Regions from separate parts of the Microbacterium wangruii genome, predicted to be linked through region 2. Evidence: predicted binding sites of a transcription regulator. Region 2 holds the regulator's gene; each other region holds the start of a gene.
The links. Region 2 encodes LexA, which represses DNA repair genes until DNA is damaged. Its sites were predicted from a motif close to TCGAACANNTGTTCGA; they were not measured.

Region 1 (10,383 bases), 1.2 Mb from region 2:
CGCTGGTAGGGGCGCAGCGTCCAGCCGTCCTCAGCCAGTTCGATCGGGTGCGGGGTGCCCGGGGTGTAGCCGGCGTGGTCCTCGGCGGGCCAGCCGATCTTCAGCAGCTCCTGCTTGATCTGCCCGCGCGCCCACGCGTCGACGACGAAGGTGTCGGGGGTCGGGTGGCCGATCAGCAGCGGGCTGATGCGCTTGTTGCGCGACACCTCAGACAGCACGGCGCCGTCGGTGGAGCGCAGCACCAGCACGCCCTCGCCGAAGCCGGGGACGTCGGCGCGCTCGATGATCAGGCGGCCGTAGCGATTGACGGTCTCGCGCAGGTCCATCGACACCGATGCCGGCACCGGGAACCGCGACCAGCGGTCGAGGGTCGCGAGCATGTCGTCGGCGTCGTGGCCCGCCGCACGGGCATTCCACAGTCCCAGCCGGGTGATGCGGTAGGTGTGGATGTGTTCGGGGGCGCGCTCGAGCTCCGCGAAGATCGCGAGCTCGTGGCGCGCGGTCTCGGCATCCGGATGGGCTACTTCAAGCAGCACCGTCCGGTCGCTCTGCACGATGAGGGGGCCGTCAGCCATAACGTGCAAGTCTAGACCGCACCGGACGGGGTGAGGTCGTCCGGGCGCCCCCTGGCCGCGGTTCGCTCGCGTGCGGCCGCGGCGCACGGCGCGGCGCGAGCGCGGCGCGAGCGTGGCGCGAGCACGGCGCGAGCAGCAGCGCGGCCGACTCAGACCGACTCAGACGGGGTGCACCGACTCGATGCTCGCCACCGGCAGGGTGCGCTCGACGTCGGCCGCCTTGTCGCGTCCGCGCAGGCGTCCCCCGCCCAGGCCGCTGGCCTCGAGGGTGAACGCACGCGTGCTGCCGTCCGGCAGGCGCACCGTGACGGTGATGAGCGCCTTCGCGCGCACGGCGTGCTCGAGCTCGCGGCCCAGCCACGCGGCATCCGAGTCGGACTCGTGCGCGGCCCGCAGCCGTTCCAGCAACGGGGCGTAGGGGTCGGATGCCGGCTCCCCCGGCTGCGCGAGGCGGTGCCGCTGCACGGTGCGCGCGGTGCCCGAGGCATCGTGCATGCTCACCGGGTAGCGCGCGTCGGCGAGCATCCAGAAAACGGCGTCGGGGTTCGAGCGCGAGGCGAGACCCTCGGCGTGGCGCATGAGCCCGAGGGAGCGCAGCGCCTGGTCGACCGCCAGGGTGTCGAGCACGGCCGGGTCCTCGCTGCGTACGAGGGTGAGGCCGGAGGGGTCGTCGACGACCTTCACGAGGCCGTGCCGCGCTGCGGTGCGCTCGATCTCGTAGGCCAGCGGCTGAGGCAGGCCGGTCAGCGACAGCTCGGTGAGGAACGCGCGCATCGACTCGGCCGTCTCGCCCAGGGTGATGGCGGCGCCGATCGACTCCGGGGTGAACCGGTAGCTCGACGCCTGGGCGCGGGACTCCCGCAGCGCCATGGTGCGCAGACGCAGATCCAGGTGCGGGGCCAGCGGCCCCGGGGCGATGGCGGTGAGGTCGTTCTGCAGGAAGACCTTGTCCACCTCCGGCGGCAGCAGGGCGCGGAGGGCCTCGAGGTCGGCGTCGCCGCCGGCGGCCAGCCCCGCCGCCCAGGGCGCGCTGTGCCCGTCGGCGCCGACCATCGCCCACCGGTGCAGCAGGCTGCGCCACTGCTCGGCGCGCTCGGGCCACGACGGATCGAAGGGGTATGCCCGCGGCCAGTCGCCCACCGCGATCCAGCCGGCACCGTCTGCGCGCAGACCTGCAGGCAGAGCGTCTCGCAGCCGCCGGGCGACCTCGTCCCAGCGGGCGACGGAGCCGGCCTGCAGCCACTGCAGACCGTCGGCGGTGACGAGCCACTCCTTGCCCGTGGGCGCGGCGAGCCCGGTGGTGGCCGCAACGGCGACCAGTTCGTCGGCGGTGGCGGGGTCGTCCACGATGCCCGCTTCGAGCAGTCGCCGGCGCTCGCTGGCGCCCAGGGCGCCCGAGCCGATGCGCGCCAGCGGCGAGGTCAGCGCCAGCTGCAGGATCTCGGCGAGCGTCGCCGCGGCGGTGAACGCGCGTTCGGCTGCGGCTGCATCCGACTCGGTGGCGCCCGCGGCCGGTTCGGGCGCGGCCGGCGCGACCGGCGCCATCGTGGCCACGGCGGCGGCGACGGCCGGGTACGCCGACCCGTCAGGGGCGACCAGCGCTCGGGTGGTCAGCGCGCTGCGGGCCGGTTCGGGCGCGGTGCCGCCGTCGGCCACGGCGGCCAGGGCTTCGGCGAGCGGGCGGGGAAGGGAAGCGAGCGCCCGGGTGAGCGCAGGGGCATCCTGCAGGGCTTCAGCGGCGTCGAAGAAGTCCGCCCACGATGCGTTCGGAGAGGCGCCGCGTTCGGCGAGTACGGCGCTCAGCACGGCGTCGTTCTGCGTGGCCAGCCAGGTGGCCAGTGCGCGGGAGTCTGCCGAGGAGGCCATGGTCAGTGTGCCTTGTTGGCACGAGCCCTTCGGACGAAGCTCATGATGACGAGGGTCATCAGCAGGACGAAGGCCACGGGCGGGGCGAACCAGACGATCGCTCCCACGGTGGGCCAGATGCCCGACCGCATGTCGCCTCCGGTGGACGATCCGACGATGATCGCCACGAAGCACACGATCGACAGCAGCAGCAGGCCGAAGGACATGTAGGCGAGGATGCGGTCGATCCGGCGGACCGGCACGTCTTCGCGCGGTGAAGGTGTGCTCATTCGCTCCAGACTAGTGGGTGGTCGGTGCCGTAGGCTTGAGTCGGGGTTCCATCGGCCCTATTTTTCCCTGCCCGCGCGCAGGCCCGATTCAGCGAGGTTCGCATGCCCACCGGCAAGGTCAGGTTCTACGACGACGAGAAGGGGTTCGGCTTCATCTCCGCCGATGACGGCCAGGACGTCTTCCTGCACGCCTCCGCCCTCCCCGCCGGCACGACCGGCCTCAAGCCGGGCACCCGGCTGGAGTTCGGGGTGGCAGACGGCAAGCGCGGACTGCAGGCGCTCTCGGTGCGCGTGCTGGAGGCGCCGGTCAGTCTCGCCAAGCGGTCCCGCAAGCCCGCCGACGACATGGCGATCATCGTCGAGGACCTCGTGAAGCTGCTCGACGACATCGGCGGCGACCTGCGCCGTGGCCGCTACCCCAGCGGTTCCCACGCCAAGAAGGTCGCGGCCGTGCTGCGCAAGGTCGCCGATGACTTCGAAGCCTGAGCCCGCCGACGAGCGGCTGCTGCACGCTCACGACCTGGCCCGCGCCGCGCTGCGCGAGGTGACCCCCGACGCGACCATCGGCGATGCCGCCGGCTACACGGTGGAAGAGGGCGGCGTCGTCTCGCTGCGCTTCAACAACCGGATGCCGGGATACCCGGGCTGGTTCTGGACGGTCAGCGTCGCCGCCGTCGAGGATGCCGACCCGACCGTGCTCGAGGTCGAGCTGCTGCCCGGTGACGGCGCGCTGCTCGCTCCCGAATGGGTGCCGTGGGCCGTGCGGCTCGCGGACTACCAGGCAGCCCAGGCAGCCCAGGCGGCCGCCGCAGCCGAAGCCGGGGAGCCCGTCGAGGACGGCGACGAGTCCTACGACGTCGAAGACCTCGACGACCTGGATGCCGCCGACTTCGACGACGACGGCTCCGCCATCCTGCACGGCGGCGACCTGGACGGCGTGGACATCGACGAGCTCGATGACAGCGGCATCGAAGACGCGCTCGCCCAGGACGGCGACGACGACGTCGATGACGACGCGGACGACGATGACTCGGACGACGATGACTCGGACAACGACGCCGACGATGACGTGGACGACGACTCGGACGACGACGACTCCGATGACGACGAAGCCGACGATGACGTGGACGACGACTCGGACGACGACGACTCCGACGAGGACGACGACCGCTAGAACGAACGCGAAGGGGGCCGACGTCGTGTGACGCCGGCCCCCTTTCGTGTTCGCGGGTGTCAGCCCCGCACGGTGAACGGTGCGCTCAGCAGCGCGCCCTCGCGCGACGACGGGCCGACCAGCAGCTCGAAGGCGCCGGGCTCGACGACGCGGCGACCCGCGGCATCCACGATGGTGCAGTCGGCCTGAGGGCCGCCGACTCAGAGGTGGTCGACGACCTGCTCGATGCAGCGGATGAGCTGGCGCACATCGGACGGCTCGATGGAGACGAACGTCGCCACACGCAGCTGGTTGCGACCGAGCTTGCGGTACGGCTCGGTGTCGACGATGCCGTTGGCGCGCAGCACCTTGGCGACCTCGGCGGCATCCACCGCGTCATCGAAGTCGATCGTGGCGACGACCTGTGAGCGGTCGGCCGGGTCCGCGACGAAGGGCGTGGCGTACGGCGTCGCCTCGGCCCACTCGTACAGTGCCGACGACGACTGGCGGGTGCGGGCGTCGGCCCACTGCAGGCCGCCGCTCTGGATCATCCAGTCGAGCTGGTTGTCGAGCAGGTACAGGGTCGTCAGCGCCGGGGTGTTGAGTGTCTGGTTCAGGCGCGAGTTGTCCAGCGCGTTCTTCAGGCTCAGGAACTCGGGGATGTACCTGCCCGATGCCGCGATGCGCTCGATCCGCTCGACCGCGGCGGGGGAGACGAACGCGAGCCACAGGCCCCCGTCGGAGCCGAGGTTCTTCTGCGGCGCGAAGTAGTAGACATCGGCCTGGCGCAGCGAGAAGTCGATGCCGCCGGCGGCGCTGGTCGCGTCGATCACGGTGAGCGCGCCGGGGTCGCCGTGCACGCGCTCGACGGGGGCCATGACGCCGGTGGAGGTCTCGTTGTGCGGCCAGGCGTAGACGTCGACGCCCTCGACCGGCTCGGCGACCGCGCGGGTGCCGGGGGCGGCCTTGCGCACGTCGGGCGCCTGCAGCCACGGGGCGGCCGCGGCGGCGGCGAACTTGCCGCCGAACTCGCCGAAGACGAGGTTCTGGCTGCGGTTCTCGATGAGTCCGAACGCGGCGGCGTCCCAGAAGGCCGTCGAGCCGCCGTTGCCGAGGATCACCTCGTAGCCGTCCGGCAGGCGGAACAGCTCGCCGAGGTTCGCCCGCACGCTGGCGACGAGGCTCTTCACCGGCGCCTGGCGGTGCGACGTGCCCAGCAGCGCCAGCCCGGGGCCGACGAGAGACGCGATCTGCTCGGCGCGCACCTTGGAGGGTCCGCAGCCGAAGCGTCCGTCGGTGGGCAGGATGTCGCGGGGCAGCGTCACATGGGCCATGTGCTGATTGTAGGGCCGCGCCCGAGGGCATCCCGGCGCCTCAGGAGCCGTATGACGGCCAGACGATAGGCTGGAAGAGCTGCCACCACTCCTGACATCGAGGCTTTGATGACCGATCTGATCGACACCACCGAGATGTATCTCCGCACCATCCTGGAGCTGGAGGAAGAGGACATCATCCCCCTGCGTGCGCGCATCTCCGAGCGTCTCGGGCACTCCGGCCCGACCGTCTCGCAGACCGTCGGCCGCATGGAGCGCGACGGACTGGTCGTGGTGTCGGAGGACCGCCGGCTCGAACTCACCGACGAGGGTCGGCAGAAGGCCGTCGACGTGATGCGCAAGCACCGCCTCGCCGAACGGCTGCTCAGTGACGTCATCGGGCTGGACTGGTCGTACGTGCACGAAGAGGCGTGCCGGTGGGAGCACGTGATGAGCGAGCAGGTCGAACGGCGGCTGATCGAACTGCTCGGCCACCCCACCGAGTCGCCGTACGGCAACCCCATCCCGGGGCTCGACCAGCTGGGCGACATCCCCGCCCACACGTTCGACCAGGGAGTGGTGGGACTCGTGCGCCGCCTGAACGCCGCCGGCGGCCCGATCCGCGCCACGGTGCGCCGCCTGGCCGAGCCCGTGCAGGTCGACCCCGAGCTGCTCACGCAGCTGCGCGCGGCGGGCGTGGTGCCCGGCGCGACCGGCGACTTCCAGTTCAACGAGGGCTACGTGCTCGTGCAGATGGACGACAACGACGAGGCGCTCGAACTGCCGGTCGAAGTGGCGTCGCACATCTTCCTCATCGACGATCGCGGCTGACCCCGCGGGAAGGCCGGATGAACGGCTGCTCACGCGCTGTGCAACCGGGCGTGACATGTTCGTTATCTTCGGGTAGCCTCAGGGAAGTCCCACGGCGAGAAGCACGCCAACGGATGCCACGAGGATTGCCTCCCCGGCTCGTCTTCCACGTGGGATCGCATATCTGTGCCCCGACACCGAATGCCGACGAGCCGGCGTCACTCGGCGCGGAGGCGCGCGGAGGGTTGACTTGACCGAAGCACAAGATTCGTCTCGCGGTGACGCTGAGATCGCTCCCACGCGCGGGACTCGTCGATCTGCGCGGAGCCTCGCAGCCGCCGCGTCCACGCGGCTCGTGCGGCGTCGTCCGGCCGTTCCCGCCGCGGCATCCGCGTCATCGCTGCCTCGGGCCGAGAAGAACAGGCCCGCCCGCAACATCACGATCGTCGCGATGGTCGTGGGCCTCGTGGCCTCCGTCGCGCTGCCGGCCTACGCCGCCTCCTCGCGTCCGGTGGCCGATGAGGTCGCCGTGACCCAGCACCAGGTCGCCGCCGACAACGCGCAGTCGCTCGTCGTGGCATCCGAGGCCACCCCCGAAGCGCTCGAGCGCTACAGCTACTCGGCCACCACGCCCGAGGAGATCGAGAAGAAGAAGGCCGAAGAAGCCGCCGCCGCGCGCGCCGCCGCCGCGGCCGTCGCCCGGGCGAGCGCCGTCACGCGCACCGCCGAGGTCGCCTCGGTCGACCTGTCGATGACCGCTCCCGGCTCGGGCGAGGTGCGCTGGCCGGTCACCGCCTTCACCTACCAGAGCTACAACCTCTTCGGCGGATATCCCGGACACAAGGGCTTCGACCTCATGTCGGGCTCAGGCACCCCCATCTTCGCCGCGGCATCCGGCGTCGTGCGCACCTCGACCGACGGCGGCGGCAGCTACGGCGCCGTCGTGATGATCGACTCGGTCGTCGGCGGCCAGCAGGTCAGCACCACGTACGCGCACATGAGCTACGGCACCCGCGTCGTCTCGGCCGGCCAGAGCGTGCAGGCCGGGCAGCTGATCGGCCAGGTCGGCCAGAGCGGCAACGCCACCGCGCCGCACCTGCACTTCGAGGTGCAGGTCAACGGGTCGTTCGTCGATCCGCTGGCGTGGCTGCAGAGCAACGCGGGCTGAGTCCGCTTCGTCGCCCGGCTGTGCCGGGGACGTGGGCGTGTGCGACACGCGCAACCCGCCGTTCTTCCGCTCTCCGGCGCCCATGGGTGGAGGGTGGGTTACCCTGATCCCGACGCTGAGAGAAGCGGAGGGAAGCCGATGGACGGCACGCGACGCACCCGAACCACGGGTGCGCTCGGGCTGCTCGTCCTTCGGCATCGTGAGATCGGATGCCGCGGTGCTGCCGCGGCGCCCAGGCGCTGTCTGTGAGGACGGCGCCTTTTTTCATACCCTGACGCGGATCGATCGTCACCGCAGTTCGAATTTCCGGGAATCCGTTCCGGCCATTCGAGAGGACATCGATTGTGCGCACACTGGTGCTGAACGCCGGCTACGAGCCGCTGGCCGTCATCTCCTTCAAGCGAGCCCTGGTGCTCGTGATGAATGAGAAGGCCACCATCGTCGAACGCGTCGAGGGCGACCCCGTCTGGGGTGCGCGCGGCGCCTACGACCGACCGGCGGTGATCCTGCTCACCCGCTATGTGCGGGTGCCGGGCGCGCGGCGGGTGCCGGTGACGCGCCGCGGCGTGCTGCGCCGTGATGGGCACCACTGCGCCTACTGCGGCAAGGCGGCGGCGACCATCGACCACGTGATGCCGCGCTCGCGCGGCGGCGCCGACTCGTGGGAGAACCTCGTGGCCGCGTGCGTGCGCTGCAACAACACCAAGGGCGACCGCACGCCGCAGGAGATCGGGTGGCACCTGCGGGTCACCCCGCGTGCTCCCCGCGGCGCGCAGTGGACCGTGCGCGGCACCGAGCGCAGCGACCCGCGCTGGGAGCCGTACCTGGTGCTCGCCGCGTAGCGCGGGGCGCGAGGCGGTTGCGGGACTCGGGGTTTGTGGCGCCCGGGGGCGTGTGTGGTGCCCGGGTGCCGAGGGCAGTGTCGCGCTCCGGCATCCCACGCGGCATTCGCCCCGCGGGCGATGTCGGAACCCGAGCGTATCTTCGACCCTGACGTTGATGATCTAGAACATCCGTTCTAGTCTGGGTTGGTGAGGTCGATCGTGCGCAACCGGGCTGCGGCAGAAGACGTGCAGCGTCTGCGCGCGCAGCTCGAGCGCGTGCAGGGGCGTCGCATGGACGCCCCGGTGCTGCCCGCCGACCCGGCGCTCGCGGGACTGCTGCCGAGGCGCGGGCTGCGGCCGGGGTCGGCGTACGCGCTCGGCTCGTCGCTCACGCTGCTGTCGGCGCTGCTGGCGCCGCCCTCGCAGGCCGGCTCCTGGTGCGGGGTGGTCGGCATGCCGGAGTTCGGTGCCGAGGCGGCCGAGCGGGTGGGGGTCGCCCTCGACAAGCTGGTGCTGATCCCCGAGCCCGGCACCCGGTGGCTGGCGGTGACGGCGGCCATCGCCGAGGTGCTGCCGGTGGTGGCGGTGCGCCCGCCCTCGCGGGCGAGGGATGCCGACGTCTCGCGGCTGGCCGCCCGGCTGCGTGAGCGCGGCGCGGTGCTGCTGGTGCAGGGCACCTGGCCGCAGACCGAGGCGATGATCGACGTGAGCGACCCGGTGTGGTCGGGGGTCGGCGACGGCTATGGCTACCTCGCCGCGCGCGAGCTCACCGTCACCGTCACGAGCCGCCGCACCCCGGTGCCGCGCCGCGCGCGCGTGCAGCTGCCGGCATCGTCGGGGCAGGTGGCCGCGGCATCCACCCCGGTGCCGCGCTCGGTGCCGCTGCCGATTCCCATCCGGGCGGCGGGATGAGCACCGCACCCGACACCCCCGTGCCCCGCACCCTCGTGCTGTGGCTGCCGGACTGGCCCGTCGTCGCCCTCGCCCGCGAGGCGGGGGTGGATGCCGCCGCGCCCGTCGCCGTGCTCGCCAAGGGGGCGGTGGTCGCCTGTTCCGCGGCCGCCCGCGCCGAGGGGGTGCGGCGAGGGCAGCGCCGCCGTGATGCGCAGGCCCGGTGCCCGCAGCTGACGGTCGCCGACGCCGACCCCACCCGCGACCAGCGGGTGTTCGCGCCGCTCATCGCCCGCATCGAGGAGCTCGCCCCCGGGGTGCAGCTGCTGCGGGCGGGCCTCTGCGCACTGCGCGCCCGGGGTCCGGCCCGCTATTACGGCGGCGAGGAGCGTGCCGCCCACACCCTGCGCGATGCGATGGGCGAGACCGACACCCGCATCGCGATCGCCGACGGCCCCTTCACCGCAGAGCAGGCAGCCCGCCGCACCCTCGCCGACGCGCCGGTGCGGATCGTGCCGGCGGGGGAGTCCGCCGCTTTCCTCGCGCCGCTGCCGATCACCGCGCTCGACGAGCCCGACATCGTCGACCTGCTGGGACGGCTCGGCGTGCAGAGCCTCGGGCAGTTCGCGGCCCTCCCCGCCGAGCGCGTCGGCGAGCGGCTGGGGGAGCGCGGCATCCGCCTGCACGCGCTCGCGGCCGGGCGCGACTCCCGTCCCGTGCAGCCGCGCACGCCGCCGCCGGATCTCGACCGCGAGGTGGCGTTCGAGCCGCCGCTCCAGATCGCCGACCAGGTGGCCTTCGCGATGCGCGTCGCCGCCGAGGAGTTCATCGGCGCGCTCGGCGCCCTCGACCTCGTGTGCACCGAGCTGCGGGTGCAGATCACCGGCGACCGCGCCGAGAATAGCGAGCGGGTGTGGCTGCACCCCGGCGCGTTCACCGCCGGCGAGGTGGTCGACCGGGTGCGCTGGCAGCTGGGCGAGGCGGGGCTGCGCAGCGCCGTCACACGGGTGCGCATCGCTCCCGAGACGGTGGATGCCGCCGCCCACCACGTGCGCTCGCTGTTCGGCGGCGGGCCGGACGAGCGCGTGCACCATGCGCTGTCGCGGGTGCAGGCGATGCTGGGGCATCGCGGCGTGGTGACGCCCGTCGTCGGGGGCGGCCGCTGGCTGAGCGAGCGGCAGGTGCTCGTGCCGTGGGGCGACCGCCCGGTGGTGCCGCGGCCCCGCGAGCGGCCGTGGCCCGGGAGCCTTCCCGACCCGCTGCCGTCGACGGTGTTCGACCCGCCGCTGCCGGTGGCGGTGGTCGATGCCGACGGCGACACAGTGGCCGTCGGCGACCGCGACGCGCTGACCGCGCCGCCGGCGGTGCTGGTCGAGAGCGGGCGGCGCCGGCGCATCGACGCGTGGGCGGGGCCGTGGCCGGTGCGCGAGCGCGGGTGGGATGCCGCGCGCGCCCGGCAGGCGCACCGGTTCCAGGTGGTGGATGCCGAGCAGTCCGCGTGGCTGCTCGTGTGC
Region 2 (10,383 bases):
GGGAGATCTCCGCCGTCGGCGGGGTCCCGTGTCGCCGCACCTTTAGGACGCGGAAACCCTTGGCCGTGGCAGCCCGGTGCACGCTGTAGCCGTCGGCGAAGGTGGCATCCAGCCACCGCTGCAGCGAATCGGATCCCAGGTTGCGCTGCACGACGAGCCACGCGTCGCTGCGTTCACCGAGCCGGGGGATCCACTGCTGCAGCATGTCGTGCAGCACGCTCTTGCCGACGCGGATCGGCGGGTTGGAGCGGATGGTGCGGAACACGACGTCGTCGGGAACATCTCCCGGCTGCACGGCGTTGATGTTGTCAAGCCCCAATGCCTCCGCGTTGCGGCGAACGAGATCGAGCGCCCGCTCGTTGACGTCGACGGCCCAGACGGTCGCGTGGGGCGCGTCCATGGCCAGCGACAGCGCGATGGGACCCCATCCGCAGCCGAGGTCGAGCAGGTGCCCGCCGGGCGGAGGCGGCGGAGTGTTGGTCAGCAGCACCGCTGTCCCCGAGTCCACATGTCCCGGGCTGAACACCCCGCCCGCAGTCATGACGTCCACGGCGCGGTCGGACAGGGTCACCCGGATGCGACGGAGATCATCGGAACTGGACGGGGAGGCACTGAAGTAGTGATCGTTCCCCATCCTGCGAGCGTAGCGGAGGCCGCGCGCAGCGCGGAAAGCTAGAGTTTGAGGATGCCGCCCCTGCGGTCTCCCGAAAGGAATCCATGACAGACACCACCACGCCCGAAAGCCCCGATCACACCCCGGTAGACCCGGTGGACAGGGTGCTGGCGCGCGCTGAGGCGCGCCCGGGAGTGAAGGTCAGCACGTTCGGCGACCGTGCCGACGGTCACCCGCTGGGTGCCGCGCAGGCGCTGCAGGACGCCTCGACCGCCTATGGCGACGGCGACGGCGAGCAGTGGGATCGCGAGGAGCGCGCGGCGCTGCGTCGCGTGCCCGGGCTGTCGACCGAGCTCGAGGACGTCACCGAGGTCGAGTACCGCCAGCTGCGGCTGGAGAACGTCGTCCTCGTCGGCGTCTACCCCCAGGGCTCGCAGGAGGATGCCGAGAACTCGCTGCGCGAGCTGGCGGCCCTCTCCGAGACGGCCGGTGCGGTCGTGCTCGACGGCGTGCTGCAGCGGCGCCCCCACCCCGACCCGGCGACCTACGTCGGCCGGGGCAAGGCGCAGGAGCTGCGTGACATCGTCGCCGCGGTCGGCGCCGACACCGTCATCGCCGACACCGAGCTGGCGCCCAGCCAGCGCCGTGCCCTGGAAGACGTCGTGAAGGTCAAGGTGATCGACCGTACGACGGTGATCCTCGACATCTTCAGCCAGCACGCCAAGAGCCGCGAGGGCAAGGCGCAGGTCGAACTCGCGCAGCTCGAGTACCTGCTGCCGCGCCTGCGCGGCTGGGGCGATTCGATGAGCCGCCAGGCCGGTGGCCAGGTGGGCGCCGGCGGCGCCGGCATGGGCTCGCGCGGACCCGGTGAGACGAAGATCGAGCTCGACCGTCGGCGCATCCGCACCCGCATGGCGCAGCTGCGCCGGCAGATCCGCGACTTCGGCCCTGCGCGCGACGCGAAGCGCGCAGAGCGCAAGCGCAACACGATCCCTTCCGTCGCGATCGCCGGCTACACCAACGCCGGCAAGTCGAGCCTGCTCAACCGGCTCACGAGCGCGGGCGTGCTCGTCGAGAACGCGCTGTTCGCGACGCTGGACGCCACCGTGCGCCGGTCGGAGACGGCTGACGGTCGCGTGTACACCCTCACCGACACCGTCGGCTTCGTGCGCAACCTGCCGCACCAGCTCGTCGAGGCGTTCCGCTCCACGCTCGAGGAGGTGTCGGGCTCCGACGTCATCCTGCACGTGGTGGATGCCTCGCACCCCGACCCCGCCAGCCAGATCGCCACGGTCCGTGACGTGATCGGCGACGTGGGCGCGCGCGACATCCGCGAGATCGTCGTGTTCAACAAGGCCGACCTCGTCGACGACGACACCCGTCTCGTGCTGCGCGGACTCGTGCCCGACGCCCTCTTCGTCTCCTCGCGCACCGGCGAGGGCGTGGACGAACTGCGCACCGTCGTCGAAGCGGCTCTGCCGCTGCCGGCGGTCGAAGTGCACGCGCTCGTTCCCTACGACCGGGGCGACCTCGTCTCGGCCGCGCACGAGACCGGCCACATCGTCGCGCAGTCGCACGAGGAGGAGGGCACCGCCCTGCACGCGCACGTGTCGCCGCGACTGGCCGCCGAGCTGGAGCGGTTCCGCACCGACGCCTGACCTGAGGAGTGGGGGCCCGCCGTGATGGCGGCCCCCACTTGTCAGTCCGCCCGCGTCAGCTCGAGCGGCGGGACACCCGGGGTGGCGAACCCGAACACCTGCCCGAGGAACGCGAGCTCGGACTCGAGCGCATGCACCACGGTCTCCGCACGCCGGAACCCATGGCCCTCGCCCTCGTAGAGGACGTAGGCGTGGGGGATGCCGCGGGAGGCGAGCGCGTCGCGTATCGCCTCGGACTGCGACGGGGGCACCACCTCGTCCTCGGCGCCCTGCAGCAGCAGCACCGGCACGCGGAAGCGATCCGACCGGCTCAGCGGCGACCGCTCGACGTACACCGCCTCGGCCTCCGGGAGCGGGCCGATCAGTCCGTCGAGGTAACGCGCCTCGAAGTCGTGCGTGTCCTCGGCGAGGGTGCGGGCATCGCCGACGCCGTAGCGGGAGATGCCCGCCGAGAACACATCGGTGCCCACGAGCGCCGACAGCACCGTCCACCCGCCGGCCGAACCGCCGGCGATCGCCAGGCGCGCGGCATCCGCCCGCCCGGCGTCGGCCAGGCCCTGGGCTGCGGCAGCCACATCGTCGACGTCGACGACGCCCCACTGGCCGCGCAGGCGTTCGCGGTACGCGCGGCCATAGCCGCTGGAGCCGCCGTAGTTGACATCGAGCACGCCGATCCCTCGGCTGGTGAGGTAGGCGATCCTGCCCGATGCGGCGGCGGCGACGTGGGCGGTGGGCCCGCCGTGCACGAACACCACGTAGGGCGGCAGCTCCCCGTCGGGGGCGACGACACCGGGGTGGGTGGGCGGGTAGTCGAACGCGTGCACCGGGCCGTGCGGGCCCTCCACCGTCACCGCGCGGGGGATCGGGGTCCACTCCGGCGCCCAGGCGGGCTCGCCGCCGACGAGCGCCTGCGCGGCGGCCGGCTCGTCGACGTCGACGAGCCACAGTCCGGCGGGGGTGTCGATGCCGGCTCCGGTCAGCAGCACGCGCGTCCCGGCGACGTCCTCGACCGACACGCCCGCCGTCAGCGGCAGACCGAGACTCTGCGCGGCGCCGTGCGCATCGATGAGCACGACGTCGTCGCCGCCGTGCGTGCGCACCGCCACGATGCGCCCATCGGGCAACGGCGCGAACCAGCGCTGACCGAGCACCCACACCGGTCCGCCGGTGTCGGCGTCGGCCGGGGCGACCGGCTGGGCGGGGGCGTCGTCGAGCACGTCGCGTCGCCACAGGTTCCAGCGGCCGGTGGGGTCGTCGCTGAAGAGCAGGTGCCGCTCATCGGTCCACACCGGCTGCAGCGGTGAGGTCTCGCCGTCGGTCAGCACCACGGGCCGCACCGCGACGCCGGCCTCCATCTCCGCGACATACAGTCGGGCGCGGTCCCACGGCATGTCGGGGTGATTCCAGCCGACCCAGGCGAGATGGCGGCGATCGGGGCTGAGCGCAGGATGCACGACGAAGTCGCTGCCCCCGGCGAGCTCGATCACCGCGCCGCCGTCCACGGGGATCGCGACGATCGCGCGTCGCGGGACCCCGGGTGCGGTGTGGTCCTCGCGCACCGCGAGCAGGGTGCCGGCCTGCCAGCTCAGCCCGCCGTGACGCACATCGCCGTCGGCCGGGGTCAGGGGCTCGGGGTCGGCGCCGGGGCGCACCGCGTAGACACGCTGATCGGTCTTCTCCACGAAGTAGAGGGTGCCCTCAGGGGAGGCCGTCCAAGCTCCGCCGCCGTACTCGTGCACCCGCGAGCGTGCGTTCCAGGGCGCCGGCAGCACGTCGGCCGCCGTCCCGTCGGCCCGCCGCCGGCGCACGGCCGTGCGGCCGCCTTCCGCGGGGAGCGTCACCCCCCACCACACCTCGTCGCCGACGAAGCGCGCGCCCTCCAGGCGCGGCGCCGCGCCCGAGACCTGCTCGGCCGTGAGCGGGGATGGCCAGGAACCGTACGGGAGAACGTCCACCATGCGCACAACGTTACGCGGGGACACAGTGCGTCACATCCGTCGCGCACGCACGGGAGCGTCGCTACCGTGGCCCCATCGTCGCCGGCTCCCCGAGCGCGGCAGGAGCGACAGCCGAGCCCGGCACCCGCCCGCGAGAAACGCACGCTGTGCGTGGATGCGGCCGTCCGGGCCGCATTCCCGGAACCTCCGAGGACGCCCCCATGAGCCTGTCGCCCGACGCGAGCGCACCGACCGTGCCGTTCTCGTTCGAGCTGTATCCGCCGCGCTCCGCCGCCGCCGCCGGCCACCTGCGCGAGACCATCGCACGCCTGGCGGCCGCGGGTCCCCGTTTCCTGTCGGTGACGTACGGGGCGGGGGGATCGACCGGCGGAGACTCCCTCGAGGTGCTGCGCCACATCCGCCGCACGACCGCCGTCGAGCCCCTGGCCCATCTCACCTGCGTGGGCAACACCTACGCCGGGGCCGCGGCACTCATCCGCGAGTTCCTCGACGCCGACATCACGAGCTTCCTCGCGCTGCGCGGCGACCCGCCCGCGGGGGCGGCCGAGGGCGACCGTTTCCTGGGCGACCTCGAGAGCGCGGCACAACTCGTGCAGCTCATCGACCGGGTGCAGGCCGAGCACGCCCCGTACACCGAACATGCGATCCCGGGACTGCCGGGTGCAGCGCGCGTCGCGCCGCGCCCGCGCGCGCACATCGCCGTCGCGGCCTTTCCGATGGGGCACCCGCGGTCTCGCCACGCCGGTCAGCACCTCGACGCGCTGCTGGCCAAGCAGGCCGCCGGGGCCACGCTGGCGATCACGCAGCTGTTCTTCCACCCCGACGTCTACCTCGCCTTCGTCGACCGGGCGCGCGCGGCCGGGGTGACGATTCCGTTGCTGCCCGGCATCATGCCGATCACCTCGCCCGCACGCCTGCGTCGCGTGCTGGAGCTGACGGGCGAGGACCTGCCGTCTGAGCTGGCCATCGCGCTCGAGGTCGAGCCGTCGGCCGCAGGCCAGCGCGACATCGGCATCGCAGCGGCCGCCGATCTCGCCCGCGCCGTCGTCGCCGGCGGCGCCCCCGGCGTGCACCTCTACGCCTTCAACGACCACGAGACCGTCCTGTCCGTCCTCCGCGAGGGCGGCATCCTCACCCCACACAAGGAGACCGCATCATGACCGACGCCACGTTCCCCGCCGGTACGATCCTCGGCTACCCGCGCATCGGCCCGCGCCGCGAGCTCAAGCGCGCCGTCGAGGCGCACTGGGCCGGCGATCTGGATCTCGAAGGGCTCGAGCAGGTGGCTGCCGACCTGCGTCGGCGCACCCGCCGGCGCCTCGCAGCGCTCGGGCTGGGGGCCGGGGACTCCGCCATCCCCGACACCTTCTCGTTCTACGACCAGGTGCTCGACGCCGCCGCGACGGTGGGCGCGCTGCCGCAGCGGTTCGCCGACCTCCGTGCCGCGGACGGGACGATCCCGTTGACGGCGTACTTCACAGCGGCACGCGGCGACCGGGAGCGTGCGCCGCTGGAGATGACGAAGTGGTTCGACACCAACTACCACTACCTCGTGCCCGAGATCGGTCCCGAGACGCGGTTCGCGCTGTCGAGCGACCGCTTCGCGCGCCAGGTCGCCGAAGCGCGTGCCGACGGGGTGGTCGTCCGGCCCGTGATCGTGGGCCCGGTGACGCTGCTGGCCCTGGCCAAGGCGACGGATGCCGCGCCCGAGGGCTTCGACCCGCTCTCGCGCCTGGACGAGCTGCTGCCGGTGTACCGCGCGCTTCTCGCCGCCCTGCGCGCGGCGGGCGCGGAGTGGGTGCAGCTGGACGAGCCGGCGCTGGTGAGCGAGAGCCTGCCGGCGTCGCCTGCCGCCCTCGCCGAAGCCGCGGCCCGCGCCTATGCGCTGCTCGGCGACGCCGCCGACCGTCCCGCCGTGCTTGTCGCCGCCGGCTACGGCCGGCTGTCGGCCGAGGCGTGGCGGGCGCTCGCCGCGGCTCCGATCGAGGCGGTGGCGCTCGACCTGCACCGGGGCGGCGTGCCGGAGCCCGCCCCCGGCCTCGACGGCAAGACGCTGGTGGGTGGCGTCATCGACGGCCGCAACGTGTGGCGCGGCGACCTCGCCGCCGCCTGGGAGCGACTCGACGCGCTGCGCGCCCTCGGTGCCCGCGCCGTCGCCGCAGGCACCTCGACCTCGTTGCAGCATGTGCCGCACGACGTCGCGGATGAGCCCGACCTCGATCCCCGCCTGGTGTCCTGGCTCGCCTTCGCCGACCAGAAGGTGCAGCAGGTCGCCACGCTCGCCACGGGGCTGCAGGTCGGGCGCGAGGGCATCGCCGACGAGCTGGCGGCGGCATCCGCTGCGCTCGCCGACCGGCACGCCGCCCCCGGCGTGCGCGACGGGGCGGTCCGGCCGCGAGCAGCGGCGCTGAGTCCCGACGACTACTCGCGGGCCGCAGCCGCCACGCGGGAATCCGCGCAGCGTGAGCTCGGACTCCCCGTGCTGCCGACGACGACGATCGGCTCCTTCCCGCAGACCGGCGACATCCGCCGTGCCCGCGCCGCCGCTGCGCGTGGAGAACTGACCGCCGCGCAGTACGACGGCTTCCTGCGCGACGAGATCCGCCGGGTGATCGAGCTGCAGGAGCGCCTGGGGCTGGACGTGCTGGTGCACGGCGAGGCGGAGCGCAACGACATGGTGCAGTACTTCGCCGAGAACCTCGACGGCTTCGCCGTCACCCGCAACGGCTGGGTGCAGTCCTACGGATCGCGGGCCACCCGCCCGTCGATCCTGTGGGGAGACGTCTCTCGGCCGGCCCCCATCACCGTGGGGTGGTCGGCCTACGCCCAGAGCCTCACCGCGGCTCCGGTGAAGGGGATGCTGACGGGGCCGGTGACCATTCTGGCGTGGTCGTTCGTGCGCGACGATCAGCCGCTGGGCGAGACCGCGGACCAGGTGGCGCTCGCCCTCCGCGATGAGATCGCCGACCTCGAGGCGGCCGGCATCCGCATCATCCAGGTGGACGAGCCCGCCCTGCGCGAGCTGCTGCCGCTGAAGAGCGCCGACCAGCCGCACTACCTGGAGTGGTCGGTCGGTGCGTTCCGTCTCGCCACCGCGGGCGCCGTCCCCGCCACCCAGGTGCACACGCACCTGTGCTATTCGGAGTTCGCCGTCGTCATCGATGCGATCGCTGCGCTGGACGCCGATGTCACCTCCATCGAAGCGGCCCGCAGCCGTGGCGAGGTGATCGGCGACATCCGCTCCTCGGGCTTCGCGCGCGGCGTCGGGCCAGGCGTGTACGACATCCACTCGCCCCGGGTGCCGTCCGTCGACGAGATCGCGGGCCTCCTGTGGCGCGCCGTCACCGAGCTGCCGATCGGCCAGGTGTGGGTCAACCCCGACTGCGGACTGAAGACCCGCGGCTATGCCGAGACGGTCGCGTCGCTGGAGAACCTCGTCTCAGCCGCGCGCGTGGTGCGCGAGGAGGTGGCGGTGCGGGCCTGACCTCCCGGCGGGGACGCACGAGGGGATGCCGCGGCAGTGCGGCATCCCCTCGTCATGTCACGCGGCGTACGCGCGGTCGCGGCTATACCGCGCGCAGCACCGCCACCACCTTGCCCAGCACGACCGACTCGTCGCCCAGGATCGGCTCGAACGCGCTGTTGCGCGGCAGCAGCCACGTGTGACCGTCGCGCTGGCGGAACGTCTTGACCGTCGCCTCGCCGTCGAGCATCGCCGCGACGATGTCGCCGTTGTCGGCTGTGGGCTGCGAGCGGACGACCACCCAGTCGCCGTCGCAGATCGCGGCATCGATCATCGATTCGCCGCTGACCTTCAGCATGAACAGGTCACCCTTGCCCACCAGCTGGCGCGGCAGCGGGAAGATCTCCTCCACCTGCTGGTCGGCGGTGATCGGCACGCCCGCGGCGATGCGGCCGACGAGCGGCACGAGCGCGGCGTCGCCGACGCTGGGCGCGGCATCGGCAGGATTCTCGGCGGCAGAGCCGGGCAGGTCGATCAGCACCTCCATGGCGCGCGTCTTGCCGGGGTCGCGCCGGAGGTATCCGCTCAGCTCGAGCTGATTGAGCTGGTGGGTCACGCTCGACAGCGATTTGAGTCCCACCGCGTCGCCGATCTCCCTCATGCTCGGCGGGTAGCCATGCCGTGCGATCGAGCGCTGGATGACCTCGAGGATCGCCAGCTGCTTCTCGCTGAGGCTCTTGCGCCGCCGCGTCTGCGGCTTGTCCCGCTCGCGGCCGGCCGGTGTCGCGTCGGTCATCGAGCCTTCTCCCGTCTCGCCGCGCGAGGCAGCGTCTTCGAATGTCGGAGGTCCGTGATGGGGTGCTCCTATCGAAACCGTATCCGGTGCCGGATGCCGCGGCGCAGAGGTCCACGCGTGTCGCGTGCGATTCGATATCCGACCGGTCCCGTGCTTGACACCCTAGAACATCGAAGATAACTTCGGAAAAGAACTTCGCATCCGGCCTTCCTGGCCGAAGGTCGGATGCGAAGATCGCCACAGAGGAGGACTCCATGACCACCATCCAGCTCGCCGGACCGACGTCGTCCGCCACGCGGCTGCGGCTCACCGCCCGCGGTCGCCGGGTGTTCACCGGTCTCGCCGCCCTCCCCATCGTCATCGCCGTCGGCGCCGCCGCCCTCAGTGGGGGAGGTGCACTCGCCAGCGGGGACCGCTCCGCTCCGGCCGGCTCGTTCCAGATGGTCACCGTCGCTGCGGGCGAATCGCTGTGGTCGATCGCCGAAGAGGTCGCGCCCCAGGCCGACCCGCGCGACGTCATCCACGAGATCGTGCGGCTGAACGCCCTCGAGTCCTCCGTGGTCGCCGCCGGTCAGCGACTGTCCATCCCCTGGGAGTACACCGCCGCGCCGTGAGGCCGGGTGCGAGGGCGATACGTTCCGACCTGGGGCCGAGCCCACTGATGGCCGGGCTGGCTAGCATGGGAGGGGTGATCCCGAGTCTCAACGACCTCCCCCTCCGCGACGATCTGCGCGGCCAGACGCCGTACGGCGCTCCGCAGGCGGCACTCCCCGTCGCTCTGAACGTCAACGAGAACACGCATCCGGTTCCCGACGAGGTCGCGGGCGACATCCTCGACGCCGTCGCTCGTGCGCTGCGCGACGTGAACCGTTACCCCGACCGCGAGTTCACGGCGCTGCGCGAGGCCTTCGCCGAGTACCTCGGCCACGGCCTGTCCCGCGACCAGATCTGGGCGGCGAACGGCTCGAACGAGGTGCTGCAGCATGTGCTGCAGGCGTTCGCCGGTCCCGGCCGCACCGCGTTCTCCTTCGCGCCGACCTACTCGATGTACCCGCTGTTGACGCGGGGGACGGGAGCCACCTGGGTCGCCGGTCACCGCGCGCACGACTTCACCCTCGCTCCCGACGACGCGGCATCGCAGGTCGCGGAGGCGGCGCCCGACGTGGTCTTCCTCTGCGCGCCGAACAACCCCACCGGAACGCCGCTGTCACTCGACGTGGTCGAGGCGGTCTACGAGGCCACAGCCGGTGTCGTGATCGTCGATGAGGCGTACGTCGAGTTCGCCCCACGCGACGCGCGGTCGGCGGTGACGCTGATGCCGGGGCGCGAGCGGCTCGTGGTGTCCCGCACCATGAGCAAGGCCTTCGCCTTCGCCGGAGCGCGGGTGGGATACCTCGCAGCCGATCCCGCGCTGATCGACGCCCTGCGGCTGGTGCGGCTGCCGTACCACCTCAGCGCACTCACTCAGGCGGCCGCCACCGCCGCGCTGCGGCACGCGCCGGTCATGCTGGGCATGGTCGACGAGATCGTCTCCCAGCGCGACCGCATCTCGGCGACCCTGGAGGCGCTGGGATACGAGCCCCACGAGTCGTGGACGAACTTCGTGCTGTTCGGCGGCGTCGCCGACCCCGCCGCCACGTGGCAGGCGCTCTACGACAGGGGAGTGCTCATCCGCGACGTCGGCATCCCGCACCACCTCCGGGTGACGGCGGGGACCGAGCAGGAGACGACCGCGTTCCTCGACGCGCTGGCGTCGATAGACTCGGGGTCATGACCCGTCCCGAGGCGCGCACCGCGTCTGTGCGCCGCGCCACCAGCGAATCGTCCGTCGAGCTCGACCTCGACCTCGACGGCACCGGTCGCAGCCACATCGACACGAGCGTGCCCTTCTTCGA
Region 3 (10,383 bases), 1.0 Mb from region 2:
CCGCGTCCTGCAGGACCTCGGCGCACCGACCCCGTTCCCGATCCAGGCGGCGACCATCGCCCCGATCCTCGAGGGCAAGGACGTTCTCGCCCGCGGCCGCACCGGCTCCGGCAAGACCATCGCCTTCGGCGCTCCGCTCGTGGAGTCGCTGCTGCGCTCGCAGGCCGGCAAGCGTCGCGAGTTCGGTCGCCTGCCCAAGGCGCTCGTGCTCGCCCCGACCCGTGAGCTCGCGCTGCAGATCGACCGCACCATCCAGCCGATCGCGCGCAGCGTCGGCATCTTCACCACGCAGATCTACGGCGGTGTGCCCCAGGCGCGCCAGGTCGGCGCGCTGAAGAAGGGCGTCGACATCATCATCGGCACGCCCGGTCGCATCGAGGACCTCGTCGCACAGGGCAAGCTCGACCTCTCCGAGGTGCAGATCGTCGTGCTCGACGAGGCCGACCACATGTCGGAGCTCGGATTCCTCGAGCCGATGCAGCGCATCCTGCGCCTCGTCGCCGACGGTGCGCAGAAGCTGCTGTTCTCCGCGACACTCGACCGCGAGGTCGCCGCGCTGGTCGACGAGTTCCTCGTCGAGCCGGCCGTCTACGAGGTCGCCGGTGAAGACCAGGACTCCAGCACGATCGACCACCGCATCCTGGTGATCGACCACCGCGACAAGGCCGAGATCCTCACCTCGCTCGTGGACCGCGAGGGCAAGACCCTCGTGTTCGCCCGCACCCGCGCCTACGCGGAGATGCTCGCCGAGCAGTTCGACGACGCCGGCATCCCGGCCGTCGCGCTGCACGGTGACCTCAACCAGGCCAAGCGCACCCGCAACCTGCAGCGCCTCACCGAGGGACGCGTCAGCGTGCTCGTCGCCACCGACGTCGCCGCCCGCGGCATCCACGTCGATGACATCGACCTGGTCATCCAGGCCGACGCGCCCGACGAGTACAAGACGTACCTGCACCGCTCGGGCCGCACCGGCCGCGCGGGTCGTGCGGGCCGCGTCGTCACCCTCATCCCGCGTCAGCGCCGCCGGCGCATGACCGAGATGCTCGACCGCGCCGAGATCGAGGCTCCCTTCGACGAGGTGCGCCTTGGCGACGACCTCCTCGAGGAGATCGCCGGCCGTCAGCTGGCCGACGTCGACGCGTAAGCACGCTCCCGAAGCGCCGGTCGCCCCCACCCGGGCGGTCGGCGCTTCGTCGTTCCCGGGGCGGTCGGCGCTTCGTCGTTCCCGGCGTAGGAGATGTCGCGGGCGTAGGCGGTTCCGGCGCGGATTCGTCCTGCGCTGGTCGCATCTCCTGCGCTCGTGACGGGGCGCCGAGGGTGCCGCTCCGTGGGTGGGGTGCCGGGGTGCTCCCGCGCTGACGGGGTGCGGGGGTGCCGCTCGTGACGGGATGCCGCGGGCGCGCGTCGCCGCAGGGCGGGCCTGCCGCCGTCAGAACAGCGCCGGTGCCGCCGTCGCGGCCGCGGCCGCCCGCCCGCGAGCGGTCGTGACCACGGGGCCGGGGCGTGCGGGACGGCGGGGCTCGTCGTCCTCTTCGCCACCGGTGAGCCGGTGAAGGCGCAGCAGCGGCCGCACCCGTCGTGCGAGCCAGGTGCGGTACGCCTTCGGCGCCATCACGGATGCCCCGGGGTAGAGCCCGTGGTACGACGACACCAGCTCCGGATGCTCCCGCGCGAGCCACTGCAGGAACCAGGGCTTCACGCCGGGGCGGAGGTGCATCGCGCCCCACACCACGCGCCCGGCACCCGCGGCGGAGATGCGGCGCAGCGCATCGTCGAGCACCGCGACCGAGTCCGTGAGGTGCGGCACGATCGGCATGAGGAAGACCGTCACGCGGAACCCCGCCTCGCGGGCCGCGCGCACGGTGTCGAGCCGCGCCTGGAACGACGGCGCCCCCGGCTCGATCGCGGCACGCAGTGACTCATCGGCCACGGCGATCGACATCGCCAGCGAGACCCGCACCTGCTGGGCGGCGTCGCGCAGCAAGGGCAGGTCGCGACGGATGAGCGTGCCCTTGGTGAGCACCGAGAACGGCGTGCCCGATTCGGTGAGCGCGCCGATGATCCCCGGCATGAGCCCGTAGCGGCCTTCGGCGCGCTGATACGGGTCGGTGTTGGTGCCGAGCGCGACCGTCTCGCGCGCCCACGACCCGCGCCGCACTTCGCGCGCGAGCACATCGGCGACGTTGATCTTCACGACGATCTGCGAGTCGAAGTCGCGCCCGGCATCCATGTCGAGGTACTCGTGGGTGCCGCGCGCGAAACAGTAGACGCACGCGTGGCTGCAGCCCCGGTAGGGGTTGACCGTCCAGTCGAAGGGCATCGCCGACACCGCCGGCACGCGGTTCAGCGCGGACTTGCACTGCACCTCATGGAAGGTCATCCCCGCGAACTCGGGCGTCGTGACCGAGCGCACCAGGCCGTCGATGCGCTCCATTCCCGGAAGCGCATCGGCGTCCACCACCCCGAGCTCCTGACCCTGCCACCGCATCGTTCCACGGGAACAGATCTTCGACACTCTGTCAATGCGGCGGCGCGGCGCACCTCGAACACTCCCGCGCGGCCGATGCTGTCGGGAGCGCCGCGACGGGGGACAATGAAAGGGTGACGGACCCCCGACCGCCCGAATCGCGACGCGCGCTGCGCACGGCGCGAGGTTCGGCGCGCGGTGGAACGGCGACCGCGACGGCGACGGCCCCCGTGGCCCCGGGCCCACGGCGCCGGCGCCGAGCGGCGCGGCGACGCGGCGCCGTCGTGCTCACGCTGCTGACCGTGCTGATCGTGTGGGGAGGCGTCTCGCTCGTGACGCTGCTGTCGGGCTCCGGCGACGGCAGCGGCGACGCGCTCTCACCGACGCCCGCCGCGGCTCCCGCGCCGCGGGTGACGGCTCTTCCCGTGCCCGCGCTGACCCCGCCGCCCGTCGCGGATGCGGTCGCGGACACGCCGCCGGCGCCGGCGGCCGTCGAGGGCATCTGCGCCGAGCCGGCCGTCTCGGCGGCGCTCGAAGCCGGCGACGATGCCGCCGCGATCGCCGCCGCGGGCGGTGCCGCCGTCTTCCGCGAGGCCGTCGCCCGCGGGGCGGCGCTGTGCATCGACCTGTCCGATCCGGCGCGGCTGTGGGCCGTCGTGAACAAGCAGCGACCCTATTCCGTCCCCGATCACGTTCCGGCGTCGCTCGTGTCCGCCGGCTCCATGCAGGGCGGCAACCAGGTGATCCTCCGTGAGGACGCGGCCGCGGCGCTGCAGGCGATGGCCGATGCTGCGCGCGCGGCGGGGGCGGAGTTCGGGGTGCAGAGCGGGTACCGCTCCTTCGGCATGCAGCAGTCGATCCATGACGCGCAGGTCGCCCGGCTGGGCGCCGCCGAGGCCGAGCTGGTCAGCGCCCGGCCGGGATACAGCGAGCACCAGTCCGGCCTCGCGGCCGACGTCGTGTCGTGCGTGGACGGGTGCGGCACCCTCGACGGCCTTGCGGGCAGCGCCGCCGACCGCTGGATCCGCACGCACGCGTGGGAGTACGGCTGGATCGTGCGGTACGAGGACGGGTACGCGCCCGTCACCGGATACGCGTACGAGCCGTGGCACCTGCGCTACCTCGGCCACGACCTCGCCCGCGCCTACCATGACGGCGGATTCCACTCGCTCGAGGAGTTCTTCGAGCTCCCTCCGGCGCCGGCATACCCGGGCTAGCGTCACCCTCCAGAGTCCGGAACTCAGTTCCGCACTTCACGGCATCCGATCCCACAAACGCGCACCTCGAGACCGGCCCAGAGCCTAGACTCGGGTCATGGCGGCGCCGCCCGAGCGGGCGCAGCGTCGCACCCGGATCCACAGAAGCACGGCGGCCGCGGCGCCGACCGACACCGAAGGAGGCGCGCCATGGAGCGTGACATCTACGACGAGGACCACGAGGCATTCCGCGAGGTCGTCCGCGAGTTCATCAAGCGCTACGCGACGAACGAGAAGCGCGAGAAGTGGGATGCCGACGGCGAGATCGACCGCGAGACCATGCTCGCCGCGGGCGAATCCGGCCTCATCGGGCTGTCCGTCCCCGAGGAGTTCGGCGGCGCCGGCATGCTGCAGGACTACCGCTTCCGCACGATCGTCAACGAAGAGGTCATCGGCGCCGGCGCCGGGTCGCTCGCGGGCGCGTTCGGCATCCAGGACGATCTCGCGGTGCCCTATATCGTGCACATGGGCACGCAGGCGCAGAAGGAGAAGTGGCTGCCCCGCATGGCCACCGGCGAGGTGCTCGGCGCCCTGGCGATGACCGAGCCCGGCGCCGGCAGCGACCTGCGCGGCATCAAGACCACCGCCAAGAAGGTCGACGGCGGCTACATCGTCAACGGCGCGAAGACGTTCATCTCCTCGGGCAAGACCGCCGACATCGTGGTGACGTTCGTGAAGACCGGCGAGGGCACCCGCCCCGACGCCTTCAGCCTGCTCATCCTCGAGAACGGGATGGAGGGCTTCGACCACGGCAAGAAGCTGCACAAGATGGGCTCCCACGGCCACGACACCGCGGAACTGTCGTTCACCGACGTCTTCGTGCCCGAGGAGAACCTCATCAGTGGCACCGAGGGCCAGGGCTTCGTCCAGCTGATGATGAACCTGCCGCTCGAGCGTCTGTCGATCGGCATCGCCGCGGCATCCGCCTCGCAGGCCGCCCTGGCGTGGACGGTGGAGTACACCAAGAGCCGCGAGGCGTTCGGTGAGCGCATCATCGACTTCCAGAACACTCGCTTCAAGCTGGCGGACGTCGCCACGACCGTCGACGTCATGTGGGCGTACCTCGACAAGGCGCTCATGTCCTACAAGGAGGGCAAGCTCACCGGCGAAGAGGCCGCGAAGGTGAAGTTCTGGACCACCGACCGCGAGTGGGAGATCCTCGACACCTGCGTGCAGCTGCACGGCGGGTACGGCTACATCACCGAGTACCCCATCGCCCGGGCGTTCCTCGACGCGCGCGTGCACCGCATCTACGGCGGCACGAACGAGATCATGCGCGACATCGTCAGCCGCAAGATCGCCGGCAAGCGCTGACCTGCACCTGACGCACCCGGATGCCGCGGCCCCACCGGGGGTCGCGGCATCCGTCGTTCGCGGGGAGGTCAGCCCCGTGGCCAGAAGACGACCAGCAGCGCCCCGGTCACGATCCAGAAGGCGACGACGAAGACGGTGTCGCGGGTGCGCCAGGGCACGAGATGCCGCTCGGTGCGGTCGGGGTAGGCCCCGAAGGCGCGGGAATCCATCGCCAGCGCCACCCGCTCGGCGTGACGGATGGCCCCCGCCAGCAGCGGCACGAGGTATCCGGCACCGCGGGCGATCGCGGCGAACGGCCCGCGGCCGCCGTGCGAGCCGCGCACCCGGTGTGCCTGGCGGATCACGTCGAGCTCGTAGCGGAACCGCGGCACGAACCGGAAGGCCGCCAGCGCCGTGTAGCCCACCCGGTACGGCACGCGCAGCTGCTGAACGAGCGCGCGCACCAGGTCGGGGCCGGTGGTGGTCAAGCCGGCCATCAGTGCCAGCGCGACGATCGCGCCGAGCCGCAGCGCCGTGGCCATGCCGATCTGCAGCGCGCCGGCATAGAGCGTCCAGCTGCCCGCCTGCAGCACCGGGGCGGTGGCGGCGACCCGGTCGGCATCCACCCAGACGCTCATCCCGAAGCCGATGAGCAGGATGCCGAGGGGCACGGCGGCCAGCAGCGTCGCCGCCAGCCGCGGCGTCCAGCGGGCGCCCACGATGACGACCAGATATGACAGCAGGAGGAAGGCCAGCGGTGTGGTGAGGTCACGGGCGAAGACGAGGATGGTCATCGCCGGGAGCGGGGCGAGGAACTTCGCCAGCGGGTTCAGTCCGTAGAGGAACCGTGCCGCGGGCGCGGGTGCCGCCTCGGCGTAGGGATCGGCCACCACCGTCATCGTCCGCCTCCCGGGAGGTCGGCCAGGCGCACCACGGACTGCAGGCGGGGATGCCGCGTCACCCCGCGCAGCGCCTCCCGCAGGGGCGGCGGACGCAGTCCCGCCCGCGCGAGCAGGGCCTCATCGGCGAACACCTCGGCCGTCGCTCCGGCGGCGAGCAGACGGCCGTCGCCGAGCACGACGGTGCGGTCGGCGTACTCGGTGACCAGCTGCATGTCGTGGGTGACGACGATGATCGTCGTGCCCTGGCGGTTGAGGTCGCGCAGCAGTGTCAGCAGCTCGTCGGCGCGGGCACGGTCCTGGCCGAAGGTGGGCTCGTCCAGCACCAGCACCGGCGCCCCCGCCACGAGCGCCGTGCCCACCGACAGGCGTCGCTTCTGGCCGCCGGACAGCAGGAACGGGTGCACGTCGGCCTTGTCCGCGAGGCCGAACCGCTCGAGCAGCTCGTCGGTGCGCTCCCGCACCTGGGGCTCGGGCACCCGCTGCAGCCGCAGGCCGTGGGCGAGCTCGTCGAACACGGTGCCGGCGATGAACTGGTGCTCGGGATTCTGGAACACGAAGCCGATGCGACGGTGCAGCGTGCGGGCGTCCGCACGGCCCGGATCGATGCCCCCGACCTCCACACGCCCCCGCGGCGGGCGCACGACCCCGGCGATCGCCTGCACGAGCGTCGTCTTGCCCGCCCCGTTGGCGCCGACGACGGCGACGAACTCGCCCGCGCGCACATCGAGGTCGACGTCGTGCAGCACCTCGCGGCGCCCGCGGGCCACGGTGAGTCCGCGCACCTGCACGACGGGGGCGTTGCGGCGGCGGGCGGGGGCGGATGCCGGCGCCGCGTCATCCGCGGTCCCGGTCGGCGTGACCGGGGCGGGCTCGGCCTGCAGGGCGTCGCGCAGCTCTCCCGGGGTCAGCGGCAGGGGGTCGAGACGGTATCCCGCACGGCGCAGGCGCAGCGCCGCCAGCGTCGCGGTCGGCAGCCACACCCCCATGTCGTGGAGTTCCGCGGCGCGGGTGCGCAGCACGTCGCCGACGGGGCCGTCCACGACCGTGCCTCCCGCGGCGTCGAGCGCGACCACCCGGTCGACGAGGCCGATCGCGGCATCCAGGTTGTGCTCGATGAGCAGGATCGCCCGGTCGCCGGTCGTGGCGATATCGCCCAACGCCCGGTAGAACTCCTCGATGCCCCGCGGGTCCAGGTTGGCGGTCGGCTCGTCGAGCACCAGCAGGGGCGAGTGCAGCGCCAGCGCGCACGCGATGGCCAGGCGCTGCCGGCCGCCGCCGGAGAGGTGGTCGGGGTTCTCGCCGCGACGCTCCCACAGTCCCACCCGGTGCAGCGCCTCCTCGGCGCGGGCCAGCACCTCGGGTGCCGGAAGCCGCAGGTTCTCCGGTCCGAAGGCCACCTCGTCCAGCACCGTCCCCGTCACCAGCTGGGCGTCGGGGTCCTGGAACACCATGCCCACGCGGGTCGCCAGTCGCGCGACGGGGGTGGTGCCGGCATCCTCTCCTGCCACGCGCACGCTCCCCGTCACCGCGGCGGGCACCGCCTGCGGGATCAGCCCGTTCAGCGACAGCGCGAGCGTCGACTTTCCGGAGCCGCTCGGTCCGAGCAGCAGCACCACCTCGCCGGGATCGATCGAGAGGGTCGCCGATGTCGGCGCCGACGACGCTGCGCCCGGGTAGCGCACGGCCAGGTCGCGCACCCGCAGCAGCGGCGGCGTGGGGTCGGCGCTGTCCGCCGGGACGGACGCGGCGGACTCGTCGCGGGGAGCGGAGGTCACAGGCATCCAGAGCGCAGGGGGACGGGGTCTCCCCCCACGGTAGCCCGCCCTATCTTCGCTGCCAATCGCGCACGCTCAGCGCGCGACGGCGCGGGCGACGCCGGCGTTGCGCAGGCCGCGACCGACCGCGAGCCCGGCCGCCGTCCACGCCACCGGTCCCAGCACCGATACCGAGAGGTAGGTCACCTGGGCCCAGGGCGCGAGAGAGCCGAGGTCGGCGACCATCGCGACCACGAACGCCACGATGGCGCCGAGGATGACCGCCGAGATGAAGAAGCGCCAGGCCTGCCACACCCGGTAGCGGGTGGCGGCGGCGACGAGCTCCTGGATGCCGCCGAACAGCAGCGCGGTGCCGATGAACCGCAGGGCCCAGTGCGGCGCGAGCGCCGCCCCGACGAGGGCGGCCATGAGGTGGGTGAGCAGTGCCACCCACGGCAGGCGCAGCGCCTCCTGCGCGATGATGCCGGGCAGCACGTGCACGCCGAGCACGACGCCGTAGATGATCGGGAACGCGGCGATGACCAGGGGCGTCAGCCAGCTTCCGACGGCGGCCATGATTCCGGTGGCGACGCCGATCGCGGCGCAGGTCAGCAGGACGCGCGTCGAAAGTCGGGAGGTCGCAGGCACCCGTCCAGGCTAGCCGTGGCACCTGCATGGCGGGCGGGAGGACGACCGGAGAAAACCGAAAGACCGGGAAGCGCCCGCTCAGAGACCCTGGGTCAGATCCGGCGCCGTCGGCGGGTCAGGCGCACCCCTGGCAGCGGCGGGGCGGGCACGCGCTCGGGGCCGTGCCCGACGACGTGCCCGAAGCGGTCGGAGTCGGCCTCCCATGCCTCGCGTGCCTCGACGATCTCCTCGTGCGAGCGGCCGACGAAGTTCCACCACATGACGATGTCGCTCTCGAACGGCTCTCCGCCCAGCAGGAACAGGGTCGCCGGTTCGTCGGCGGTGACCTGCACGCCGGAGGGCCCCGGCGGAAGGTAGAGCAGCTGCTGCGGGGCGAGCGGCACGTCGTCCTGCCCGTCGAGGTGTACGAGCGTCGTGCCGGTCACCCCTGCCAGACCGTGCTCCCACGCCGCCTCGAGCGGCAGGTGCACGCGGGTACCCGCGGGCAGGCGCACCTCCGCGCCGACGAGGGGGGTGTACACGGATGCCGGTGAGGCGGTGCCGGCGAAGCGCCCCATCACGACGGTCGCCTCGGCTCCGTCGTCGAGCGCGACGACCGGGAGCTGCTCATGCTGCTCGAACGCGGGCGACCCGTGCCGGCGCGACTCCGGCAGCGCCACCCACAGCTGCAGCGCGTCGAGGGGTGCGGGGTCGTCGCCGAGCGAGTACTCCGAATGGGCGATGCCGGCGCCGCTGGTCATGAGATCGAGCGACCCGCGGCGCACGATCACGTCGCTGCCCAGGGTGTCGCGGTGGCGCACCTCGCCGACGAGCGGCCACGTGACGGTCTGCAGGCCGATGTGCGGGTGCGGCTCGACCCGCATCACCGTCGACTGCGGTCCGAACCGGTCGAAGAAGCACCATGCCCCGATCGTGGGGAGGGCGCGCTGCGGCAGGCTCCGGTGCACCGTCATGGCCCGCAGGCCCCCCAGCGGCACCTCACGGGCGTCGAGCATCAGCACCCCGGCGCCGGGGGCGGTGGCCGTCGCAGCGGGGGTGGGCGCGTCGGTGGGGGCGGCCTCCGCGTCCCAGCGGGTCATGAGTCCTCGGTGTCGGGGTCCGTGCTGCCGAGGTCCTCCACGAGCGGCCAGTGCACGGTGAGCCCGGGCACGTCGTTCTCCTTCAGGTAGGACGCGACGAAGGGGCACAGCGGCTCGACCTCCTCGCCACGGCCGGCGACGTCGGCCAGCGACTCGGCGACGAGGTCGGTGGCGAGACCGCGCCCGCGGAACGCCGGGTCGATCTCGGTGTGGGTGAAGCGCAGACGCCCGTGGCCGTCGGGCTCGAACTCGGCATAGCCCGCCAGTACGTCGGCGACACGGATCTCGTAGCGGTTCTCCTCGTCGTCTCGCGTGACGGACGGCGGTGTTTCGAGCAGGGCCATGGTGGCTCCTTCCGGTCGATTCGTCCCAACGTATGCGGCAGGGCCGTTGTTCCGCGAGGGTCGGGGTCTGCCGTTCATCGCGCGTCCTGTGCCGTTCGTCGCATCCTCGTGGCGCCGCCGACCGCGACAGCGGCGCCGGTTCCTACTTTGGAGGCACGCAATGTCGCGTGCCCGAAGGAGACCCGATGACCGCTCATCCCCCCACGCGCGGCGGCGCCACCGCGCCGCCGGAACCCGACGCAGACCTTCCTCCCGTCGCCGTCCCCGAAGCCGAGCTCGAGCGCGAGGCGCGCTGGACCCTCCCGAAGATCCTGATCTGGACCGCGATCGCCCTGCTGGGCGGTGTCGCCTGGGTCATGCTCGCCATCGTCCGCGGCGAGACGGTCAACGCGATCTGGTTCGTCTTCGCGGCCGTCTGCACCTACCTCATCGGCTACCGCTTCTACTCCAAGGTGATCGAGAAGCACATCACCCGCCCCGACGACCGGCGTGCGACCCCGGCGGAGTACCGGCAGGACGGCAAGGACTACGTCCCCACCGACCGTCGCGTGCTGTACGGGCACCACTTCGCCGCGATCGCCGGCGCCGGTCCCCTCGTCGGTCCCGTGCTCGCCGCGCAGATGGGGTATCTGCCCGGCAC

Region 1: a site for LexA is predicted at 8,160-8,175, ahead of imuA' (DnaE2-dependent mutagenesis accessory factor ImuA'). Genes of this name have one in related genera too.
Region 3: a site for LexA is predicted at 2,497-2,512, ahead of QNO26_RS00550 (Rv2578c family radical SAM protein). Genes of this name have one in related genera too.

The regions. Positions count from the first base shown of each region.
Region 1 covers NZ_CP126742.1:983,335-993,717, forward strand. Annotated here, with positions in the region: gene QNO26_RS04600 (DNA repair helicase XPB) at 1-575, opposite strand, end outside; gene QNO26_RS04605 (helicase-associated domain-containing protein) at 735-2,441, opposite strand; gene QNO26_RS04610 (multidrug ABC transporter ATPase) at 2,444-2,710, opposite strand; gene QNO26_RS04615 (cold-shock protein) at 2,813-3,196, shown strand; gene QNO26_RS04620 (DUF3027 domain-containing protein) at 3,180-3,884, shown strand; gene serC (phosphoserine transaminase) at 4,085-5,197, opposite strand; gene QNO26_RS04635 (iron-dependent transcriptional repressor DtxR) at 5,306-6,007, shown strand; gene QNO26_RS04640 (M23 family metallopeptidase) at 6,342-7,154, shown strand; gene QNO26_RS04645 (HNH endonuclease) at 7,499-7,996, shown strand; gene imuA' (DnaE2-dependent mutagenesis accessory factor ImuA') at 8,186-8,890, shown strand; gene QNO26_RS04655 (DNA polymerase Y family protein) at 8,887-10,383, shown strand, end outside.
Region 2 covers NZ_CP126742.1:2,185,259-2,195,641, reverse strand. Annotated here, with positions in the region: gene QNO26_RS10440 (class I SAM-dependent methyltransferase) at 1-634, opposite strand, end outside; gene hflX (GTPase HflX) at 718-2,271, shown strand; gene QNO26_RS10430 (S9 family peptidase) at 2,313-4,229, opposite strand; gene QNO26_RS10425 (methylenetetrahydrofolate reductase) at 4,430-5,389, shown strand; gene metE (5-methyltetrahydropteroyltriglutamate--homocysteine S-methyltransferase) at 5,386-7,713, shown strand; gene lexA (transcriptional repressor LexA) at 7,796-8,488, opposite strand; gene QNO26_RS10410 (LysM peptidoglycan-binding domain-containing protein) at 8,743-9,102, shown strand; gene QNO26_RS10405 (histidinol-phosphate transaminase) at 9,168-10,262, shown strand; gene hisB (imidazoleglycerol-phosphate dehydratase HisB) at 10,259-10,383, shown strand, end outside.
Region 3 covers NZ_CP126742.1:114,457-124,839, forward strand. Annotated here, with positions in the region: gene QNO26_RS00545 (DEAD/DEAH box helicase) at 1-1,144, shown strand, start outside; gene QNO26_RS00550 (Rv2578c family radical SAM protein) at 1,430-2,488, opposite strand; gene QNO26_RS00555 (M15 family metallopeptidase) at 2,752-3,684, shown strand; gene QNO26_RS00560 (acyl-CoA dehydrogenase family protein) at 3,874-5,037, shown strand; gene QNO26_RS00565 (energy-coupling factor transporter transmembrane component T) at 5,106-5,915, opposite strand; gene QNO26_RS00570 (ABC transporter ATP-binding protein) at 5,912-7,699, opposite strand; gene QNO26_RS00575 (ECF transporter S component) at 7,769-8,320, opposite strand; gene QNO26_RS00580 (pirin family protein) at 8,413-9,399, opposite strand; gene QNO26_RS00585 (GNAT family N-acetyltransferase) at 9,396-9,743, opposite strand; gene QNO26_RS00590 (carbon starvation CstA family protein) at 9,929-10,383, shown strand, end outside.